3 regions of the Chryseobacillus diguaensis genome follow, and region 1 is predicted to be linked to each of the others. Evidence: riboswitches for the same ligand, from Rfam matches in the RefSeq annotation. Region 1 holds a riboswitch; each other region holds the start of a gene.
The links. A riboswitch is a leader RNA that binds a small molecule or an ion and turns the genes downstream of it on or off. The one in region 1 is predicted to bind S-adenosylmethionine.
Positions count from the first base shown of each region.

Region 2: another riboswitch for S-adenosylmethionine. It lies ahead of mtnW (2,3-diketo-5-methylthiopentyl-1-phosphate enolase); the one in region 1 lies ahead of ACOT8F_RS09620 (hypothetical protein).
Region 3: another riboswitch for S-adenosylmethionine. It lies ahead of msrA (peptide-methionine (S)-S-oxide reductase MsrA); the one in region 1 lies ahead of ACOT8F_RS09620 (hypothetical protein).

Region 1 is NZ_JBMKNV010000005.1:35,504-38,778, forward strand. Features, by position in the region: gene ACOT8F_RS09610 (hypothetical protein) at 1-217, opposite strand, end outside; gene ACOT8F_RS09615 (NAD(P)H-dependent oxidoreductase) at 464-922, opposite strand; gene ACOT8F_RS09620 (hypothetical protein) at 1,066-1,410, opposite strand; SAM riboswitch class I at 1,482-1,589, opposite strand; gene ACOT8F_RS09625 (hypothetical protein) at 1,650-1,865, opposite strand; gene ACOT8F_RS09630 (hypothetical protein) at 2,489-2,710, shown strand; gene ACOT8F_RS09635 (hypothetical protein) at 3,009-3,227, shown strand; gene ACOT8F_RS09640 (FMN-binding negative transcriptional regulator) at 3,233-3,275, opposite strand, start outside.
Region 2 is NZ_JBMKNV010000013.1:57,337-60,611, reverse strand. Features, by position in the region: partial or broken gene ACOT8F_RS17255 (carbon-nitrogen family hydrolase) at 1-40, opposite strand, end outside; gene ACOT8F_RS17250 (pyridoxal phosphate-dependent aminotransferase) at 147-1,319, shown strand; SAM riboswitch class I at 1,622-1,727, shown strand; gene mtnW (2,3-diketo-5-methylthiopentyl-1-phosphate enolase) at 1,818-3,062, shown strand; gene ACOT8F_RS17240 (2-hydroxy-3-keto-5-methylthiopentenyl-1-phosphate phosphatase) at 3,059-3,275, shown strand, end outside.
Region 3 is NZ_JBMKNV010000012.1:91,593-94,867, reverse strand. Features, by position in the region: gene ACOT8F_RS16780 (D-alanine--D-alanine ligase) at 1-928, opposite strand, end outside; gene ACOT8F_RS16775 (thioredoxin family protein) at 1,117-1,437, shown strand; SAM riboswitch class I at 1,523-1,629, shown strand; gene msrA (peptide-methionine (S)-S-oxide reductase MsrA) at 1,936-2,469, shown strand; gene ACOT8F_RS16765 (FAD-dependent oxidoreductase) at 2,649-3,275, shown strand, end outside.

The DNA.
Region 1 (3,275 bases):
TGAAACCATTTCCAATAACAGGATATTCCAGTTTCAATACTTGTTTGGAAACTTGAAGCTTTTGATGAATAAGCCGATGCTGTCCCATTTGTGCAATCCAGGCGTGAATCGAGCTGATTTGTTTAGTCGTAAGAATCCTGCTCTGATCATTTTGCTGCTTCGGGCTGTTTTGCTGAATTCGTCTTCTGTATTCCTCTTCTTCATTCACAGGGTACATTCCAGACGTCCCTCGCCTTCTGCCATTAAATACTATAGTATATTTTTGTTTTGGGAAGTTGGCAGGGCTGATCCTAGACCATACTGGAGGCTTGCTTGCCAGGTAGATACAAGTATCAGTGAAAAAAATCGATTTCAATAAAATTTCCTTGTCTCTATAACGAAATAAAGCTGACTCGCAAATACGGCTAAAGAACGGAATATCGCAAGTCAGCCGCTTCAAAAAGCTGATATCATTACTTCCCCTTTATTCAGGAATGCTCTTCAGCTTCTTGGCAATCTCAATAAATTGTTTCAGCTGGTTGCTGATTCTTTCTTCAAGGTCTGCTTCATTGATCGGCTCAAGCGGGCTGGTTTTATCAATCTGTGGATCTGTCAGGTATACGCCTCTCAAAATGGTTTGGGCATGCAGTGCTGCAAGCAATGGCTTAAAGGAATAGTCAATTGCAAGCAAGTGTGCCTGGCTGCCTCCGATCATTAATGGTTTTTCTTTAAGGGCATCCCGGGGCAAGAGATCAAGCAAGGTTTTTAATACGCCGGAATAGGCCGCTTTGTAGACTGGTGAAGCAATGATTACACCATCTGCCTTTTGGATGCTTTCAGCAATTTCCCTTACAGTTGGATGATCGTATTCTGCCTGAACCAGCACCTTCGGATCCACATCAAGAACTGAAATTCCTCTCACTGTATGGCCATCGCGTTCCAATTTATTCTTTAAATGATTTAATACAATTGTTGACCTGGATTCAAAATAGAAGGGCTTCCTGAAATAGTAACAATTTCACTCATCTGCCTCTTCCCCTTTTGCGAAATTAGCATTTCTTGGTATAGCTGCCTTATGACAGTAAGCTAATTGGTGAACGATCCTTTGGCTGAAGTAATCTTCTGAGAAATGTCTATGCGCTGATTTTTCAATTCAATTGCTTTTTCTTGAAGCTTTTCTTTTTCATAACGGTCAAGCTGCTGTCTTAATTGACCATAAATAGCCAGCAATTGTTCATTAATCTGATCAAATCTCTTCCATAATTTCTGTTCATGTTGCTCTTCCAATTCTTTGATGACGAACTGATCTGCCAGATAAAGCTTTTCTAAAATCTCTTCCTGCCACTTTTCATCCCCTGTATTTTTAGCATGTAAGTACAGATCCAGATAATCATTTGTCCAAGCTTCTTTCGTTTGTCTGAAGTTTTTCACTGTATTGACCTCCTATGAATATAAGAAAAAACCTCTTCATAAGAAGAGGTTTTCTATTCAGAAAGGTCCTCCCCTTATCTTCCAGAGCATGCGCTCTGATGGATTTAGCACCATTCAGTCTTAAGACTGTGGTTGCTGAGGCTTCATAGGGCCAGTCCCTCCGCCTCTCTGGATAAGAGATTTTAACGTTTTTAAGTTATATGAAATTTTACGCAGTTTATTCCAAGATGTCAATACATTTATGCCATTTTTTCTTTCATTTCCCTCATCATGTTCATCATCATCGTTGTCATTTCATCTGATTCCTGCATTTTTTTCATCATCATGTCCATGTCCATTTCACTCATCATGTCCATTTCTTTCATCTTTTCCATCATCATGCTCATCGTTCTCATTTTGCCGAGCATGTCTTCCATCATTGTCATCATCATCATATTCATCATCATTTTGTCCATGTTCATCTTCCTCTCAAAAAGTGATCAGAATCGTCCATTTACAAGGTTCCCTTAATAGGGAATTTTAAACATATGAGGTGAGCAGCTTCTTCATTCAATGCTTGCTGAAAGGGAAGAAATGAAGACTTTATAAACGGAGATTTTTTCATCTGCAATGGTGATGCTGTTCCTTACTGTTCAACGAAGTTCAATGCAAGTTCTTTTATAGAAGGTCCTTCTCATGAACTGAAAGTGAATGGGCTGGCAATGCAAGCAAAGGTCTTAGCTCCTGCTGCCACTGAAACAAAGATTGCCCAGCATTCAATTTTAGATATGGATGATTTTTAATACGGGGTTGCTGAAGTACCATACTGCAAAAGAAATGCTTAAGTCATGCTTGATCTTCATGATAGTGAAAAGGTTGTTGGGATTGTCGACGTGGAAACCTATGAATTCCAATTGAAAAATCCTATTTATCCTAATGTAACAAGGTCAGTTACAAGAGAGTAGGACAAACAGACCTGTAGCATAGATAGTTAGCTGCAGGAATTTTCTTTTTAAAAAAATTTCCCGTTTCCGGTATATTTCTCCTAAAAGAGGGTATTAATCCATGGAAGAATTAAACGTTGAGGGAGAATAGGAAAATGAGTATAGCGATTATTCAAGTGAAAGAACCGCTTACGGAAGAAAAGATTAATATGATAGAGTCCAGGCTTTCTCAGACAAATGGAATTGAAAGAGCGTTAATAGATGTGAAAACAGGCAGTATCCGAGTTGAATATGACGGGCTGAAAATTGTACCTGAACTCATGATGGAAGCATTAAGCAAGCACGGGCTGGAATCGGAGGAACTTCAAAACGTTTAAGGCTCTACACTTAAATTTTGTTGCATTTTTCTCTATATAAGACAATTCCGAACAAGTAGCGAGCCGCGAATTGTAAGAAAAGATGCCGCGAAACTAATTTTATACTTTTTATAATCACATATGAATAGCAGCAATATTTTGTGAAAACAAGCCATGTATAACCAAAGTGCCGCCTTTAAAAGGCGGCCGTTTTTATTTGAAAGATCTTCCCTTTAGCTGCTCTAATTCTGGTTTTTCAGTATATCTTTCCTTAAATGATTCATACTAGAAACCAGAATAGGAAAGGAGTGTTCCTCCAATGAATTTTCAGGAAGATGAAGTTCAGTTAGACGAACATGGTAATTACATTGTTCCTCCAGCTAAAATGAAAGAAGTACTTGATTATGTTACCCAGTTAAATAACAAAGTAGATGAAATGCGAGTCAGCATGGAGGAAAAAATTTCTTATTTGGAAAATGGTACTGACTGGCAGACGATAAGCAGAAAAGCTTTAATGAAAAGGAATTACCGGAAATAAGGAGGTCAAACACCTTTCGCATTTTTTTCCATCAATTCAGCAATTGCT
Region 2 (3,275 bases), on a different contig from region 1:
TTTTTATATCTAGCTGAATACAGGATATGTAAGGATTCATTTCATTTATGACGCCATTTTCAGAAAAATTTTTCTTTACAGACTCTTAATTACACTATAAGATTTGTGATTAGAATTTCAAGAATTTTTTGAGAAGGTGTTATGAAATGAAATCCTTTGAACAATCTGAGCTTTTAAAACGCCTGCCATCCCAATTCTTTGCAGCACTTGTTAAGAAAGTGGGACAAGCGCTAAAGGAGGGCTATGATGTCATTAATCTCGGACAGGGGAATCCTGATCAGCCAACACCCTCTCATATCGTTGAGAGGTTAAAAATAGCTGCTGAAGACCCAAACAACCACAAATATTCTCCATTTCGAGGGAAAAGCGAACTAAAGAAAGCTGTTGCTGATTTTTATCTTAGGGAATACGATGTAGAGATTAATCCTGAAACTGAAGTAGCTGTTTTATTTGGAGGAAAAGCTGGCCTTGTTGAAATACCTCAATGCCTGCTTAATTATGGAGATATCGCAATGGTGCCAGATCCGGGCTATCCTGATTACTGGTCCGGTGTTGAAATTGCAGGAGCTTCAATGGCATTCATGCCGCTATTAGAAGAAAATCAGTTTCTTCCGGACTATAAATCGATCCATCAGGATGTTTTAAAAAAAGCTAAGCTGATGTTTTTAAATTACCCGAACAATCCTACTGGTGCAACGGCATCTAGAGAATTTTTTGAAGAAACGGTCCAATTTGCAGAAGAACACAGCCTCTGTATAGTTCATGATTTTGCATATGGAGCTATCGGGTATGACGGTCATAAACCAGTCAGCTTTTTACAGACCGAAGGGGCAAAAGATAACGGAATTGAGATATACACCCTTTCCAAAACATATAATATGGCAGGATGGCGTGCCGGTTTTGCGATCGGCAACAAGTCGGTAATAGAGGCAATCAATCTTTTTCAGGATCATTTGTACGTCAGCTTATTTGGAGCCGTGCAATCAGCTGCCGCTGCGGCATTAACGGAATCTCAGGATTGCGTGAAAGAGCTTGTAGCGATGTATGAATCAAGAAGAAAAGCTCTTGTAGAGTCCTTCCAAGCAATCGGGTGGAAATTTCAAGCTCCTCCAGGGTCATTTTTCGCCTGGCTGCCTGTGCCATCTGGATACACGTCTGTTCAATTTGCTGATTATTTGTTAGATAAAACACATGTAGCAGTAGCACCGGGATCAGGCTTTGGCCAATTTGGAGAGGGGTATATCAGAATTGGCCTGCTGACAGAAGAACACCGAATTAGAGAAGCAGCAGAACGAATCGGTAGGCTCAATTTGTTTTAAAATAATTTATACAATGTTAATGAATAGTGTTAATTTTTGAGCACCTGTTGATTGGAACGGATACGGGAGACTAATGCGGGAGTGCGAGTGAAGGGAGACCCCGCAGGAGCGCAGCGACAGGAGGCTTCAAAACCGCCCGCGGAAAGCGTACGCCTGCTAGCTGCAATCAACAGACAAATTTAACAGAGCTAAAATTTTAAAAAATAGGTTGACAGTAAAATAAAATCTTGGCATAATCCAATTGAATTTAACTATTTTCTTTTTTCGGAAAATTCATGACTTACGATATAATTGAATAACGATTCTTATCAAGAGCAGGTGGAGGGACTAGCCCGATGAAGCCCGGCAACCGACTTAACATGGTTAAGCACGGTGCTAATTCTTGCAGCAGACGCTGGGAGATAGGAAGATTTGTGAAACTTTCAAACATCCTCTTCTTCCTGGCGAAGAAGGGGATTTTTGGCGTTTAAAAGCTTTTAGGAAGGCAGGTTTTACACATTGAGCGAATGGATTGCAACTTATCTTTTACATGATGCAAAGGGTGAGTTTTATAAAAAGGCAGAAGGAATCGCACTTGGACTTACAATTGGATCTTGGACTGATCTGCCGCAGCTGGAAAAAATCCAGCTGGAAAAACACAAAGGAAAAGTACTTGAAGTAACCGCGCTTGAAGAGGATGAACAGGCAAGCCGTTATTTGGGACAAAAAACGAAAAGAGCTTTAGTTAAAATTGCTTATCCATCCTTAAATTTCAGTCAGGACATTCCTGCCATTCTTACAACGGTTTTCGGAAAACTGTCTCTTGACGGGGAAGTAAAGCTAGTAGATCTTGAATTTCCTGTAGAATCTGTCAGTGACTTTAAAGGAGCAAAGTTTGGCATTGAAGGGATTAGGGAAATTCTTGGCGTTCACAACAGGCCTTTGCTGATGAGTATTTTCAAAGGTGTGATCGGAAGGGATATCGATTTTCTTGAAACACAGCTGAGAGATCAGCTGACAGGCGGTGCAGATCTTGTAAAAGATGATGAAATTCTTTTTGAAAATCCAGAAACGCCGTTTGAGAAAAGAATCATTGCCGGCAAAAAAGTCATTCAGCAAGTATTTGAAGAAACGGGCAAAAAGAAACTCTATGCTGTCAATTTGACAGGAAGGACTGCTGAACTTCGGGATAAAGCAAATAGAGCTGTAGAGCTAGGGGCAAGTGCCCTATTGCTGAACGTATTTTCCTATGGCCTTGATGTTCTTCATAGTCTTTCTGAAGATGAAGAAATAATGATTCCAATCATGGCGCACCCAGCTGTCAGCGGTGCTTTAACATCATCGAAATTTTATGGCTTTTCCCACTCTCTTTTGCTTGGAAAACTGGTTCGTTATGCCGGAGCCGATTTCTCATTATTCCCTTCTCCTTACGGAAGTGTTGCTTTAGAAAAAGCTTCAGCACTTGAAATTGCAGAGGAATGTACTGTTCAGCGGGCTATAAAACAAATTTTTCCTGTTCCATCTGCAGGAATTCATCCGGGTCTTGTCCCTTTATTGATCCATGATTTCGGGAACGAATCGATTATCAATGCAGGAGGAGGCATCCACGGACATCCGTATGGAGCTGTAGGCGGGGCAAATGCTTTTAGAGCTGCTATTGATGGGATGCTTGAAGGAATTTCTCTTCATGAAAAAGCGGAAGAAAACCGAAACCTTCAGGCAGCGATCGACTTATGGGGAGCTGAGGAGGTGAAAAGGGATTGAAGCCTGTTTTATTTTGTGACTTTGACGGAACGATAACAGAAAATGATAACATTATTCAAATTATGAAACACTTTCAGCCGACTGGCTGGGAAAACATAAAAAACACAGTTCTATCCCGTGAGGTTTCAGTTCGCGAAGGAGTAGGGAAAATTTTTTCCCTTCTCTCAAGCTCTGAAAAGAATAGCATCATCGAATTTGTCCTTTCCACAGCGT
Region 3 (3,275 bases), on a different contig from region 1:
TAAGGGCATTGCCTTCTTTTGTTAAAAAGAAATCAGCCCTTACAAGCCCGGAACCGTCAATGGCTTTAAATGCTTTGATTGCCATTTCCTTAATTTGCTGATATTCTTCTTCAGAAATTTCAGCTGGAATGATCAAATCTGTATCAGCATCTTCATACTTAGCTTTATAGTCATAAAATTCTTTTTTAGGAGCAATTTCGCCTGTAACCGAGCATTCAGGCTCATCATTGCCGATAACGCCTATTTCGATCTCTCGGCCGATAACAGCTTCCTCTATAATAATTTTCCGGTCATAATCAAATGCTTCTGCAAATGCTGCAGCCAGCTCTTCGCGGTCTTTGCATTTGCTTATCCCTACGCTTGAACCAAGGTTTGCCGGTTTGACAAAGCAAGGATATCCAAGCGTTTTTTCCACCATGCTGTAGGCTGCTTCCGGATCTTTTCTCCAGTCATTTCTGATAAACCAAACATAGTTTGCCTGCGCAAGCTCTGCCTGGGCAAATAGCTGCTTCATGACAACTTTATCCATACCTCCGGCAGACGCCAAAACTCCATTGCCGACATAAGGTATATTCAAAAGCTCCAGCATTCCTTGAATGGTTCCATCTTCTCCGTTCGGTCCGTGAAGAAGCGGGAATACAACATCAATGGCTTCACTGCTGTTTTCGTTTCCCGCAGGGAAAAGCTCACCGTTTAACTCCATTGGGGAAACAGCGGTTCCTTCTCTTTCAAGCTTTAGCGCGGAGACATTGGAAACAGGTCCTTCCAGCTGCTTGGCACGGATCCATTCGCCTTTTTCCGTAATATATATTGGATGTATATCAAATTTATTGGTATCCAGTGCATTGATAACGGCCAGTGCAGTTTGCATGGAAACATTGTGTTCTGCAGATTTGCCGCCGTATACTAGCCCAAGTTTGGTTTTCATTCGATTTCCTCCTAAGAAAAATTCATCTTACCTATTTTATCACTTTCAAGTCTCTTGTTATAGATAACCAAGCAAATCTTTATAACATTCGTTTTAGAAGATCTTTTTTGGACAGAAAGACGAAAAAGCGGATAATTAGCCATATTTATATTAAAATAGAGAAACCGAGAATCAAGGAGGGTCATTTAATGGAAAAAATTACATCTGCAGAACAATTTGGGAGCATCATCAGCCAGGACATAGAGGTTATGATCAAATTTTTCGCTGACTGGTGCCCTGATTGCACAAGAATGAATCTCTTCATAGGTGATATTCTTGAAGAATACAATCAATATAAATGGTATGAAATTAATAAGGATGAGTTCCCTGAAATCGCTGAGAACTATCAGGTAATGGGTATTCCGAGCATTTTAATCTTCAAAAACGGCGAAAAGCTCGGCCATCTTCACAGTGCAAACGCCAAATCACCTGAGCAGGTTCAGGAGTTTTTGTCAGAGAAACTGGCATAAGCCGAGCAAGGACAAATCGTTGACAAAAAATCAAAAACCTTTTACCATTTGCTTAACTAAAGTTTTTAAGGAAATAAATATATAGCTCTTATCGTGAGAGGTGGAGGGACATGGCCCTGCGAAACCTCGGCAGCGGATCTTTGTGACACCGTGCCAATTCCTGCAAGCAATTAAATGCTTGAGAGATAAGAGGAGAGCCGCCCTATGGACGAATTAAAAACCCTCTCTTCTTATTTAAGAAGAGAGGGTTTTTCAGTTTAGGCACTTTCACTTGCCGTTTAATGAGCATAGGCAATAATAATGGCTGTTTCTGCAGAGATTGTTGCTATTCGTAATATCTTATAGAAAACGTATTAAGACTAACTTCATGGCATCTTTTCTTAAAATTCACAACGGTATATTGGCCCGCAATCATCTAATATAGATGAGAAAGCACAAAGTTTAAGAAAAGAGCCATAATAAAAGACTTTTTCACAATGAAAGCTTGGAGGAATAGAAATGAACAACAAGAATGAAGCACTAGCAACCTTTGCTGGAGGCTGCTTCTGGTGCATGGTAAAACCCTTTGATGAACTTCCCGGAATCCTGGGCATTGTATCAGGATATACCGGCGGCCATAAAGATAATCCAACTTATGAAGAAGTAAAGGAAGGCGGCACAGGACACGCAGAAGCTGTTCAGATCCGCTACAATCCGAAAGTTTTCCCCTACGAAAAATTATTGGAGTTATACTGGCAGCAGATTGATCCGACAGATGCTGGCGGCCAGTTTATAGATAGAGGCGATTCTTACCGAACAGTCATCTATTATCATACAGAGGAGCAAAAGGCTCAAGCTGAAGCTTCAAAGGAAGCCTTAGCTGCAAGCAGCCGCTTTAGAAAACCGATCGTTACACCGATCGAAAAAGCAGAGCCTTTTTATGAAGCAGAGGAATATCATCAGGATTTCTATAAAAAGAATCCGGAAAAATACAAAGCGGAACGCGTTGAATCAGGACGGGAAGCATTCCTGAAAGAAAACTGGGAAAAATAAATGAATAAGAGCTTATTCAGAAAGCATGGAGCCGTTCTCCATGCTTTTTTGTTTTCCTGTATTATCCCGCATCGTTCTTAAATCTGTTTGAGCTCATTTATGAAAGGGAAATTCCCATACATGTATTCTCTTTATTTGGAAAAATTACCAAGGAGAGATTTTTATTAGGAGGAGAATTCGTGACAGCTAACAGCAATCTGCCCCATAGTCCTGAGCCTTATTGGAGAGTGAATGTTCAGCCCCCATCCTTCCCTGCTTTGTCTGACGATATTGAAGTTGACGCTGCAGTAATCGGCGGAGGAATTACCGGTATTACAACAGCTTACCTTCTAGCAAAAGAAGGGCTGAAAGTTGCCCTGCTTGAATCGGATGTTGTCGTAAATGGAACGACCGGGCACACAACGGCTAAAATTACAGCTCAGCATGATCTCATTTATGATGAGTTGATTCATCACTTCGGAACGGAAAAAGCGCGTGCGTATTATCAGGCAAACGATGAAGCGCTGCAGGTAATGAGACAGCTCGTACAAGAGTTATCAATTGAATGTGATTTTTCGGATGAGGATGCATTTGTTTATACGACTGAAGAGAAAAACGCAAGCAAAATTGAAAAAGAACTTCACGCCTATGAAAAGCTCGGCATACCGGGCGGGTATGTCAGCGAACTGCCGATCGGCCTTCCGATTCACAGCGGAATAGTGATGAAAAACCAGGCGCAGTTCAACCCTGTTAAATACCTGATCCCGCTTGTTGGAAAGATCCAATCGATGGGCGGCCAAATTTATGAACATACAAGAGCAGTGGAT